DNA from 3 places in the Vibrio tasmaniensis genome. Region 3 is predicted to be linked to each of the others. Evidence: predicted binding sites of a transcription regulator. Region 3 holds the regulator's gene; each other region holds the start of a gene.
The links. The regulator PurR, encoded in region 3, represses purine synthesis genes. The targets are predictions, from matches to a motif close to TNANGNAAACGTTTNCNTNA.
Positions count from the first base shown of each region.

Region 1: OCV44_RS04525 (NupC/NupG family nucleoside CNT transporter) is a predicted target of PurR. The motif match lies at 2,395-2,414, and genes of this name have one in related genera.
Region 2: OCV44_RS20340 (formate--tetrahydrofolate ligase) is a predicted target of PurR. The motif match lies at 2,045-2,064, and genes of this name have one in related genera.

Region 1 covers NZ_AP025510.1:939,243-943,534, reverse strand. Annotated here, with positions in the region: gene folD (bifunctional methylenetetrahydrofolate dehydrogenase/methenyltetrahydrofolate cyclohydrolase FolD) at 145-1,002, shown strand; gene OCV44_RS04525 (NupC/NupG family nucleoside CNT transporter) at 1,149-2,348, opposite strand; gene OCV44_RS04520 (LysR family transcriptional regulator) at 2,554-3,474, opposite strand; gene OCV44_RS04515 (lytic murein transglycosylase) at 3,609-4,292, opposite strand, start outside.
Region 2 covers NZ_AP025511.1:1,377,080-1,381,371, reverse strand. Annotated here, with positions in the region: gene OCV44_RS20350 (CreA family protein) at 1-373, shown strand, start outside; gene OCV44_RS20345 (inosine/guanosine kinase) at 517-1,821, shown strand; gene OCV44_RS20340 (formate--tetrahydrofolate ligase) at 2,095-3,843, shown strand; gene OCV44_RS20335 (sensor domain-containing diguanylate cyclase) at 4,084-4,292, shown strand, end outside.
Region 3 covers NZ_AP025510.1:1,185,407-1,189,698, forward strand. Annotated here, with positions in the region: gene OCV44_RS05540 (TVP38/TMEM64 family protein) at 1-378, opposite strand, end outside; gene OCV44_RS05545 (TfoX/Sxy family DNA transformation protein) at 533-1,123, opposite strand; cyclic di-GMP riboswitch class I at 1,251-1,336, opposite strand; gene purR (HTH-type transcriptional repressor PurR) at 1,507-2,511, opposite strand; gene torD (molecular chaperone TorD) at 2,830-3,477, opposite strand; gene torR (two-component system response regulator TorR) at 3,765-4,292, shown strand, end outside.

The DNA.
Region 1 (4,292 bases), 250 kb from region 3:
GTGAGTAAAAAAAGTGCAATAGGATTATAAGTGTTGGAAAATAGAACAAAGCAAACGTTTGCTTGATGGTAATCAAAAAGATTTTCTGGAATAATGCGCCAAAAACATCAGCCACTAACTTGAATATCAATACTAAGGAAATTCATGACTGCTCAAAATATTGATGGAAAGCTAATTTCTCAAACGGTTCGCTCTGAAGTTGCGGCTCGTGTAAAAGCTCGCACTCAAGCTGGATTACGCGCTCCGGGCCTAGCGGTTGTTTTAGTGGGTGAAGACCCTGCTTCTCAGGTTTACGTAGGAAGTAAACGTAAAGCATGTGAAGAAGTTGGCTTCGTATCTAAATCTTACGACTTGCCAGCCACTGCTACAGAAGACGAATTATTAACACTGGTAGACCAACTGAACGAAGACCCGGAGATTGACGGTATTCTTGTTCAACTTCCCCTACCAGCTGGTATTGATAGCACTCAAGTTCTTGAGCGCATCACGCCGGAAAAAGACGTTGATGGCTTCCACCCATACAACGTAGGTCGTTTGGCTCAGCGTATGCCTAAGCTTCGCTCTTGTACGCCTAAAGGCATCATTACGCTGCTTGACCGTTATAACATCGACTTACGTGGCAAACACGCGGTTGTGGTTGGCGCATCAAACATCGTAGGTCGCCCAATGACGTTAGAGCTTCTTCTAGCCGGTTGTACAACGACAACATGTCACCGCTTCACCAAAGACCTTGAGGGTCATGTACGTCAAGCAGATGTTGTTGTTGTAGCAGTTGGTAAGCCTAACTTCATTCCTGGTGCTTGGATTAAGAAAGGGGCTGTTGTGGTCGATGTAGGCATCAATCGTTTGGAATCTGGCAAACTCGTTGGCGACGTTGAATACGATGTCGCGAAAGAGAGCGCAAGCTTCATCACACCAGTTCCGGGTGGTGTTGGTCCAATGACTGTAGCAAGCCTAATTGAGAACACTATGATTGCTTGTGAGCAGTTTCACTCGAAATAATCCGCAGCGACAACCTCGGGGAATAATACCGTTGACACCAGTTGTCACGCCCTAAAATAAGAAAGCCGCAACGTGATGAACGTTGCGGCTTTTTTGGTGATTACCCATAACAAAACGAGAAGTATAAGTAATTTAAGATGTCGCTGTTAAAGTGAAAGTACCACGCCAGCAATCGCTGCGCTCATTAGGTTGGCAAGCACACCTGCACAAATCGCTTTAAAACCGTATTGTGAGATGAAAGAACGACGCTCTGGAACTAAGCTGCCCAAACCACCAATCAGGATTGCCATCGTAGAGATGTTGGCAAAACCACATAGCGCGAAAGTAACGATCGCTTTTGAGTGTTCACTCAGTGCGTCTTTCACGTCCATTAACTGGATGAAAGCCACAAACTCGTTCACAACGATCTTGTTACCGATCAGCGAGCCTGCAACCACAGCCTCAGACCACGGCACACCGATCAGCCATGCAACGGGCGCGAACACATAACCTAGGATAAGTTCGAAGCTTAGGTTTACGCCAAACCAACCACCAACAATACCTAATAAGCCATTCAGCATTGCAATCACACTGATAAAGGCCAGAAGTGTCGCACCCACTGCAACGGCAATACGAAGTCCAGACATAGCCCCATCTGCCATTGCCTCAACTACGTTTGTTGCTCGTGGAATTTCAACGTCAGACTCAATATTTTCTTGAGCCTCATCTGCGCTACCTGGTACCAAAATCTTGGCCATTAATAGACCAGCAGGAGCAGACATGAATGCCGCAGCGATCAGGTAGTTCAAATCAACACCAAGCGATGCATAACCGACTAGCGTGCCACCAGCTACAGAAGCCAAACCACACACCATGACGGCAAACAATTGTGAATCCGTCATGTGCTTCAAGTAAGGCTTAACTACCAATGGCGCTTCGATCATGCCAACAAAGATGTTCGCCGTTGCGGACAGTGATTCCGCACGACCTGTACCTAAGAACTTTTGCAAAGCACCGCCGATAAGGTTAATCACCTTCGGCATAAAGCCGATGTGGTACAAACCTGAAATCAATGCAGAGAAAAAGATAATGATGCCGAGAACGTTAATAGCGAAAACAAATCCGTTATTCGTTAGGCCACCAAACAGGAAGTTAATCCCCTCTTGACCGTAGTTGATCAAGCTAGACACCCCACCAGTAGCTGCATTCAATACTTCTTTACCCATTGGCACATAAAGAACCAATAGCGCGAATGAGATTTGCAGTAAGAAAGCCAAAGAGACGGTTCTTAGCGGAATATTTTTTCTGTCCGTAGATAGTAACCAAGCGGCTACTAAAATAGTGATAATTCCAAGTAGGGAAGCCATATGCGTCAACCTAAAAGTTGTAGGTAGGAAAGGCGACGCATTGTATAGAGGAAATCGTTTGCGGCAAGGTGCGGTTGTTAATGTGATGTTGGGATTATCACTGCCTCATCTATGATTATATTAAAGCATTGAATTTTAATGATTTAACTTGCTTAAAAAGCATACTTTTTCCATATGGAAATTATATTTATAGATTAGGAAACAGTTAACGGTGCAGCTCAACGCAGGTTTTGAGGTTTTCATCCCAATAAGTCGGCGATCCGATATGATCTTTAATGAACTCAATCACTGCAGAAAGCTTCTTCGGCATGTTCTTTCTACTCGGATATACAGCATAAAATGGCATCAACTGACTTGCTCGCCATTCTGGTAATACTTGGATGAGCTTGCCCGTTCTAAACTCTTCTTTGACTAAGTAAGTCGCCAGATAAGCAACACCCCAACCTGACACAGCGGCGTCTCGTACCGCTTCCGCTAAATCCACCGAGTAATCGCCCGCCACTTTAACACTGAGATTTTCTTGGCCATTATCAAATGCCCACGATGTATAGTCACGCTCACGGCTGCGATAAATTAGGCAATTATGCTCAATAAGATCGGAAGGCACGTGTGGAGTCCCTGCCTTAATCAGATAATCCGGTGATGCCGCCACCACAAACTGGCTATCCGCTAAGCGCTGCGCAATATAACCTTCAGGTAAATCTTCATTGTTGGTGATCCAGAGATCCAGTCGCTCTTCAATCATATCCACTTTGTAGTCGAACAAGTGAACCTCAATTCTCAGCTGAGGATAGAGCTGTCTGAGCTGATCAATTGCAGGAATGATATGCAGTGTGCCAAATGACTGTGACAAGCCCACTCGCAATATCCCAGAAATGTCATCACGCTGGCTGTCCATGTCCATTTGAGCCGCTTTTACGGTGTTAAACAGCAGCTCACAGTGCTGATAGAATACTTCTCCTGCCTCCGTTAACGTTAGGCTACGTGTGGTTCTTTGCACCAGCTTGATACCTATCGAATCCTCGAGCAAAGCAACTTGCTTACTAATATGAGACACCGAAACGTTCAAGCTTTTTGCAGCACTAGTAAAACCTTCATGCTTGATCAGCGCATGGAATATCACCATCTGTGCAGCTCTGTCTGTTAGCACAAGACCACCTTATTAAATCTCTAAAATATAAAATCAAAAAGGACTCCGAAGAGTCCTTTAGTTCGTTCTGCCTATGGTAGGCCAAATGCTATCAAAGCAAGCTAAATCTACTAATCAAACTTAATTCTATCGGCTAGGTGACTGACAGCCAAAGCAAAGTAGTAAGAACGATTCCACTTCATTAACACATTGTAGTTGTTGTAAATGAGGTACGAACGACCGGTTTCATCGTCTGGCATAATTAGCCAAGCTTTAATGTCTTCATCAAGCGTTGGCAATGGGCGATCGTCAAAGCGCTTAATACCGAGTTCAGACCACTCTTTTAGATATTTCGCTTTGTCCTTATCTCGGCCTTGCATCTCGATAGACACGGTTGCCGGAACGTGAACCTGACGGCCCCAAGTATATTTGTCATCCCAACCTGATTGGCTGAGATAATTAGCCGCCGAAGCAAAGACATCTTCTTCGGTACCCCAAATATCTTTCTTGCCATCGCCATTACCATCAGCAGCATAAGCTAAGAATGAGCTTGGCATAAACTGAGGTTGACCCATTGCGCCAGCCCAAGAGCCTTTCATCTCTTTGGGTGTAATGTGGCCTTGGTCAAGAATCGCCAGTGCCGCCATCGCTTCGCTACGGAAAAACGCTTCTCTGCGCCCTTCGTAGGCCATGGTCGTTAATGCATCGATAACACTGTAATTGCCCGTGAACTTACCAAAGTTACTCTCAACACCCCATAGCGCGACAATGAATCTTGGTTGAACACCATATTCATCACCAATGCGCTTCAACGC
Region 2 (4,292 bases), on a different replicon from region 3:
CAAAATGTCTTCTTTAGATGATGATAAAATCGCAGGTGTGACTTGTCATATCGCTTCGATCGAAGCAAACCTTAGCCTTTCCGATCCAAGCGATAGCTCTATCTCTTGTCGTCAAACCGGTGAAATTACATCAGAAATGATTGCTAAAATAGACAAAAGCAAATCTGGTGAAGTGGTATTCAAACAATCAAAAAGTATCTTCTTTAAAACAATGAAGGTTCGTCGTATCTACGATGCAGAGAATCAATCACTACTTTACTTATCATACACCACCAAAGAAACAGAAGGCAGTTTCAAGCATAGCCTTTCAACCGTTCCCCTATGGGGTACTGAGGCTTACGTTGATCCAGCAACACTCGTCCCAGCGGAATAGGCTCACGTAAATGCCCTCAAGCGAAAAGTAAAACGAGTCACCTGTACAGACATCGTACAGGTGATTCTAAATGTAATAAAAATGAAAGAATCAGAAACAAAATGTGATATCATGCGGCAAAATTTTTTCACTGTATTTTTCATATGAAGTTTCCTGGACAGCGTAAATCTAAACACTACTTTCCAACTCACGCACGTGATCCGTTGGTCAACCAAATGCAACAAACGCCTAAGCTTCACCGCGCAACAATTGTCGGTGTTGGTCAAACGATTGTTGATATCGAAGCCCGTGTTGATAACGCGTTCCTTGAAAAATATGAGCTGAGTAAAGGTCACTCACTGGTATTGGAAGAGAGTAAAGCAGATGCGCTGTACGAAGAGTTAGTTGAGCGCGGTTTGATCACGCATCAATATCCTGGCGATACTATCGGCAACACACTGCACAACTATTCCGTACTTGCAGACAGTAAATCTGTATTGCTCGGCGTTATGTCTAAGAAGATTGAAGTTGGCTCATTTGGTTATCGTTACCTTTGTCGTACTTCTTCTCGTATGAATCTAAATCACCTTCAAACTGTTGATGGTCCAATTGGTCGCTGCTATACGCTGATTTCTGAAGATGGCGAGCGTACATTTGCCATCAACGAAGGCCACATGAACCAACTGCTTCCTGAAAGTATTCCTGAGCAAGTGTTTGAGAAAGCATCAGCATTGGTTGTTTCGTCTTACCTAATGCGTGGCAAGCCTGAAGATCCGATGCCAAAAGCGGTGCAAAAAGCGATTGAATACGCGAAAGCGCACAATGTGCCAGTTGTACTAACACTTGGTACTAAGTACGTGATCGAAGGTAATGCGGAATGGTGGCAAGAATATCTGAAAGAGAACGTAACCATTGTCGCGATGAACGAAGACGAAGGTGAAGCGTTAACGGGTGAAAAAGATCCACTTCTAGCCGCTAACAAAGCGCTTGAGTGGGTTGACCTCGTTCTATGTACCGCTGGTCCAATTGGCTTATACATGGCTGGTTACACTGATGAGCCTGCGAAACGCGAAACCACCTTGCCATTGTTACCCGGTAACATCCCTGAGTTCAACAAATACGAATTCAGCCGCGCTATGCGTAAGCAAGACTGTGAATCTCCAGTAAAAGTGTACTCTCACATTGGCCCTTACCTAGGTGGCCCGCGCGAGATTAAAAACACCAATGGCGCTGGTGATGGTGCACTTTCTGCACTACTACACGACATGGCAGCAAACAGCTACCATCATGTAAACGTGCCAAACTCAGAAAAGCACGAACACACTTGCCTCACTTACTCGTCTTTGTCTCAAATTTGTAAGTACGCAAACCGTGTAAGTTACGAAGTATTAACTCAGCACTCTCCTCGCCTTTCTCGTGCGCTACCTGAACGCGAAGATAGCTTAGAAGAAACATACTGGGATCGTTAATCTTTTTAGGTAACCCCTAAATAAAATTATCTAATCTGCGAAGGGCTGCTAGTATGCAGCCCTTTTTCTATCAAACCCCAGATAACAGTAATTAAAGGTAATCAAATCGAATAGGTTGCTCGTTTAAGATTTGATCTCGCGCAATGACTCTTTAGATCTGTTATCTTCCAGCACATAATTGATGTGGTTTGCCTTTACATGGCAAATTTATACAGTACTATCGCCACGCAAACGTTTACGTACCACCTTTCGGTTCTGATATAAGGATCAAATATGCTGTCTGATATTGATATTTGTCGCTCTACTCCCCTTAAAAGCATCAGTGAGGTTGCCAAGCAAGCTGGCTTGCAACACAACGAACATCAGCCATTAGGGCAATACAAATCTAAAGTGTCTCTCACATCACTTGAACGCCTCGCTAGCCAACAAGATGGTAAATTAGTCGTTGTTACGGCAATCACACCTACGCCTCTTGGCGAGGGCAAAACCGTCACCACTATCGGTTTAGCACAAGGCCTTGCTAAAATTAACCAATCCGCTATGGCCTGTATTCGTCAGCCTTCGATGGGACCGGTATTTGGTGTAAAAGGTGGTGCAGCAGGCGGTGGCTATTCACAAGTTGCCCCAATGGAACAATTGAACCTGCACCTGACTGGCGATATTCATGCCGTTACGGTTGCTCATAACCTTGCCTCTGCCGCTATTGATGCTCGTTTGTATCATGAGCAGCGAGAAGGGTTAGAAGCCTTTGAGGCTCGCTCAGGCTTAAAAGCTCTGGATATAGACTCGCGCAGAATCGTGTGGCGACGTGTCCTTGACCACAATGACCGCGCACTGCGCATGATCACCGTAGGAAAGAACGAATCAGGCAAAACAATCAACGGTTTTGAACGTGAAGATGGTTTTGATATCTCGGCCGCTTCTGAGCTAATGGCCATTCTTGCCCTGGCTGACGACCTTCAAGACCTACGCAAGCGTATTGGTCGTGTCGTACTCGCTTATAACCATCAAGGCTTGCCATTAACCGCAGATGACTTCAACGTTGCGGGCGCTATGACAGTGACAATGAAAGACTCTATTGAGCCAACATTGATGCAAACCCTTGAAGGTGTACCTACCCTGATACATGCAGGACCTTTCGCGAATATCGCACACGGTAACTCTTCAATCATTGCCGATAAGATTGCGTTAAAGCTGAGTGACTTTGTCGTGACCGAAGGCGGCTTTGGCTCAGACATGGGTTTTGAGAAGGCGTGTAACATCAAGGTTAAAGCATCGAATAAGAAACCAGATTGCGCAGTGATCGTCGCGACATTACGCGGCCTAAAAGCGAATTCAGGCTTATACGATTTAAGACCGGGAACTCCCCTACCAGATTCTATCTTCAATGATGACCAAGACGCACTTATTGCTGGCTTTGAGAATCTCAAATGGCACATTAACAACGTTAAGCAATATCAAGTGCCGACCGTTGTTGCAATCAACCGATTCCCACAAGATTCAGGTCAAGAGCTCGGTGCTTTGAAACAGATGATCACCGATTTCGACCCAAGCGTTAGCGTTGAAGTCAGTGAAGCATTTGGTTTAGGTGGCGAAGGCGCAACGGATCTGGCTCATTCCGTGGTAAAAGCATGCCAAAATAACTGTGAATTTAAACCTTTGTACCTCTCTGAACAAAGCTTAGAAGAGAAACTGATGGCAGTTGCTGAAGTCGGTTATGGCGCGGCAAGTATTTCGCTATCACCACTCGCAAAAAAACAGTTGGCAGAGTTTAGCCAACACGGTTATAGCGACCTATCTGTGTGTTTAGCAAAAACGCCACTGTCTATATCCACTGAGGCGCATCTAAAGGGTGCACCTACACAATTTGACGTACCGGTTAGAGAACTAAAACTGTGTGCGGGTGCCGGCTTCATCTACGCTTTATGCGGCAATGTAATGACAATGCCAGGCCTACCTGACAAACCGGCTTTTATGCAATTGGACATTGACAGCAAAGGGAATATCATTGGCTTAAGTTAATTACGACCAGGCATAGGCTAAAAATCCGCTTTATCTAAAATAGCCTGTCCGTACTATGATCCCAATTATATTTACGGACGGGCCTCCTTTCTGATACCTAATTGCTCAACCAACACTCCAAATGCAATAAATTTCATTGAAATCAAAATAATATGCAATCCTTATTATAAGTTTTGGGTCAAGATCACATTAATAGGCCTATAAAATATATAGTATTGCGCTGATTTTTCGAGGACAGTGATGAATACGAGTATAAAAAAACTGATCGGCCAATTTCTATGTACCCTGTTTGTCCTAGGATTAGTCCCTGCTCTCTATATAAACTCTGAATTTGAACGGGTTGAAGCTCAGCATGCGCTGAACATCAAACAGTCGAATCAAAACCAAATCGAATACAGCTTTCATCAACTCGCGATTATTGTTGAGCAAATATCAAACGCGGTTCCCTC
Region 3 (4,292 bases):
AACGCCTTTATTGATGGTGGCTAGCTTGTCACCAAACTTGGTTTGGATCCAGTCACGTAACAAGTAACGGCTACTTAAGAAGGCGAGGGTTGCACCAATGGCACTCGCGAAAGACACCAGTAGTAAGCTGTTCCAGAAACCAAACAGCGCAGCCCCTAACAGCGTAACAACGGCAGCGCCAGGAATTGAGAAAGCCGTAATCATGACATACGCGACAAAGTAAATAGCGGCAGCGGCAATGAAATTGCTCTCGATGTAGTCATTTAAAACAGCTTGTTGGGCTTTTGCATTTTCAAGCGTGAGGTACTGGCCAAAATTGACGCCTAACAAGACGATGGTTATGACCAACACAACACCCAATATCATTTTCTTACTCATTGGTACTTCCTCTAAATTTTCAATGCATACCATTAGTTTTTCAATGTATACCATTAGTATAGATAGACAGGCAAAGCATAGGATAACTTTCACCAGATATAAAAAAAGCCGCAAAAATGCGGCTTAGTTATCTAGATAATTTGCACTGACAATGTTAGTTGACGCTATTGATAAGCTCTTCACGACGTTGCTGCGGTATAACAGACCAATGTGTACCATTGATCGCGCCTTCTAGTGCCCACAGCAGTTCAATACTGACAGAAGACGCATGCGATTCTTTGATGGCGTTAAATGCGTTTACAGAGCCAGATTCATATAAACGTTCTACAGAATCAATTCCTGCCTTTTTCAACATCCGCTCAGTGGCGAGTCGAAGATTAGGCAGATCTTTGAGTCGAGTTGGTTTAGCAGAAGATTGTTCAGCTTTCTCTTCTTTAGCAAAACCTAGAGACGTAGTCGCAAGCTGCAAGATTTTTTCTTGGTCTTGCCATAAGCTCTCAGGTAAAGCGAAATATTTAGTAACGACAGGGAAACCACGTTTTTTGTAGACGTAAGGTTGAAACCCTTGTTGTTCGAATTGTTGTGTTGTGCATTTGTCAGCTCGTATATGCAACTGGTCATTCACAACCAGGGCAAACATTGTGTCATCAGCAAAAAGCCCGAATCCACCAAACATTGAGCGTGACTTAATTTTTCCTAGGGGCTCAAATAATTTCATTGAGTCCTTTAGTATCGGTTTATCCATGTTATTTATCTCGGTGTATTTGAACTACGCCACCAAATAAGCAGGTCCGAGAGATTAGCAAAATGTTGCAATTAAATTGTCAATAGGCTGTAAATTACTAAAGTATTAGTAGTTACTGCATTTTGCCATCGGTAACCCCGCTACCATACCAACGAGTGGTTTAGGCCGGAAGCTTTGCGTCCCACTTTTTCAAGTGGTTTGCCCTGTGCGTGACTGGGTTATTAGAATAAAGTTTTTGTTGAATTAGGCTCACACTTCTTATTTCAAAATGTGACGTTGCTTCAATTAATGATCTTTGAATTATGCATGCAAGTGCACTTTGTTTGTTGAGAAAAAAAACGCACCTAAAGGTGCGCTTGATTAAACTAAACTCATTACATCAATTAATTTAACGTTTTAACTGTACTTCGCTCAACAATTTCAGGGTGCATTTCGAAGACGCGTTTTTCGTGGTCTTTGTCTTTTATACGCTCTAGTAGTATTTCGAATGCATTTTTACCAACACGGCGCTTAGGTTGGTGAACCGTCGTTAACGGTGGAGAGAAGTATTCAGCCAATTCTATGTTGTCGTAACCGATCACTGAGATATCTTCAGGAATACGAATTCCTTTTTCTTGCAATCGGCTCATCAAGCCTAATGCCATGGTGTCGTTAAAACAGAATACAGCAGTAGGGCGATCTTCCATCTCGATGATTTGGTCGGCAGCAATTACAGCTGTGTCACACTCAAAGTTGCCTTCAATGATCATATTATCATCACCGGCAATCTTTGCTTCATTGAGTGCGCGTTTGTAACCGGCGATGCGCTCAACACATGCTGCTTTGTCTAAGTGGCCACTTAAACATGCGATCTTGGAGTGACCGCGCTCAATAAGGTATTTGGTTGCTAGGTAGCCACCTTCTTCAGAGTTATCGATGATCTTATCAGCCTGAGAGCTTTCAGGGCCCCAGTCCATGATAACTTTAGGGATGTCTGCGTGACGGTCTAACATCTCTCTTAGTTCTTCAGTTAGGTCAGAACACATAACTAAGATGCCATCTACACGTTTCTCTGCAAGCATGCGAATGTAGTCACGTTGCTTTTCGTAGATACCGCCCGTATTACACAAAATCAAAGTGTAACCTTGACGGTAGCAGTAGCTCTCAACACCATCAATAACTTCAGAGAAGAACAGATTGGTTGATTGAGTCACTAACATACCGATAGTGCGTGTTGTATTGCACTTCAGACTACGAGCAACGGCACTTGGCGCATAGTTAAGTTCGTCTACGGCTTTATTAACTTTTTCTTGAGTCGCTTCAGCAACAAAGCGAGTTTTGTTGATTACGTGAGAAACGGTTGTTGTTGATACGCCGGCTAAGCGTGCGACATCTTTTATAGTGGCCATGTTTTTATCCTAATTAGAAGCTACTTTCCCAAAGTACGGAATGAAGTAGCCGTTAAGCTACCTAACTAAGAGCTTAAATTTGTAGGGCTCTTTGGGTACTAAAGTGCTAAAAAACAAAAAACCGCTATTGAGCGGCTTGTATTAACACCAAAATGCTCTGAACTTTACTAAGTGTAGCATTTCGTGAATGTTTCATATTTTATCGTTTGCGGTCACAATTTTAGACTGACTAGAAATTACTCGCAATAAAATTCACCCAGAAATCCGGGTGAATGGTCACAATTCTATTGAATTTATTTATCGATTCGTCAAAAAAGCTTATTCGCCAGCTAGGTATTGAGTGTCCAGTTTACAGAATGCCAATAGCAGAGATGAGACTGAAGCGTAGAAACCGAATGGGTCAACGTCATGACATTTAACGTTGAACTTTGGTACCCAAGTAAGCAGTTGCTGTTCGATAAATTGTTGTTGAACTGCGAAGGATTTTTCTAGTTCTTCTTCAAGCTCGGTTTCGTTCGAACGAATGATGAGATTACCTAGAAAGTCGAGTTCGATAGCAATGTGATCAGCTGGCTCTTTTAGGTCTTGGTTAACCACTAAGTTGTGTTTAGCCATGATCTCTTCCATATCTTTTGCTGGCTTATCGTTTAAAAGGCCAGTCTTGCCGATATACATAGAAGCGTAAGGAAGTGCGCCATGTTTATCTGTTTTTAAGAACAAGTCACAGAAGTCAGCAGACAATTCTAATTGAGCATCTTCACGTGTTTGTAGACGGTTTAGTGCATCCACTAAGCTATCAATCGCCGGCTTTAGTGTTTCATTTTCGCCTAAGCCTGTAAGGAAAGAACGAATTTCAACAGAGTGGTAGTGATCAAGTTCTTCTTGAGTGAGCTCTTTAGCGAACAAGCGTGATAGCCACCAGTATATTTCTGCTCTTTGCTCGTTGAACGCTTTCGTATCTTTCATTTCTTAGATCCTGATTGAGTCTTGTGGTGTGTGTATACCGAGCATCGTCAAGTGATTTGGGTATAGGTACACCAAGGCTGAATAACAAGGTTATTTGCGAAACGCAAAGTGACTCGTTAGTAGTAATACCTATATTGAATTGCGATGGGCGACAAATAGCAAGGTTTAAGATTGTCTTGTATCAAAAAAAAATCATGTTTCTGGCTTTTATCTTCTGTAGTACTAGAATTGTTACGAGTTATGAATAGAATGGTCAATGAAACTATTAAATAAGAAAAGTGGTGTAGATGAGCTATCACGTATTAGTCGTAGAAGATGATGTGGTAACCCGCAGTAAACTGGTTGGATATTTCCAGAATGAAGGTTACACAGTGAGCGAAGCTGAAAGCGGTGCTCAAATGAGAAAAATGTTAGAAGAAAATAACGTTGACCTCATTATGTTAGACATCAACTTGCCAGGCGAAGATGGATTGATGCTAACTCGCGAATTACGCAGTCAATCAGACATTGGCATAATTTTAGTTACTGGACGCACGGATAGCATTGACAAGATCGTTGGCCTTGAAATGGGCGCTGATGATTACGTTACTAAACCTTTCGAACTTCGCGAGTTGTTGGTTCGAGTTAAAAACCTCTTGTGGCGCATTTCGGCGGCTCGTAAGACAGCAGCGGTTGCGGTAGAAGAAGCAGGAGACGAATCTGTGGTTCGTTTTGGTGAGTGGACGTTTGATATACCTCGCCGTGCATTAAGTAAGAATAACGAGCCGGTGAAATTGACCAAAGCGGAATATGAACTGTTGGTTGCGCTCTCTTCT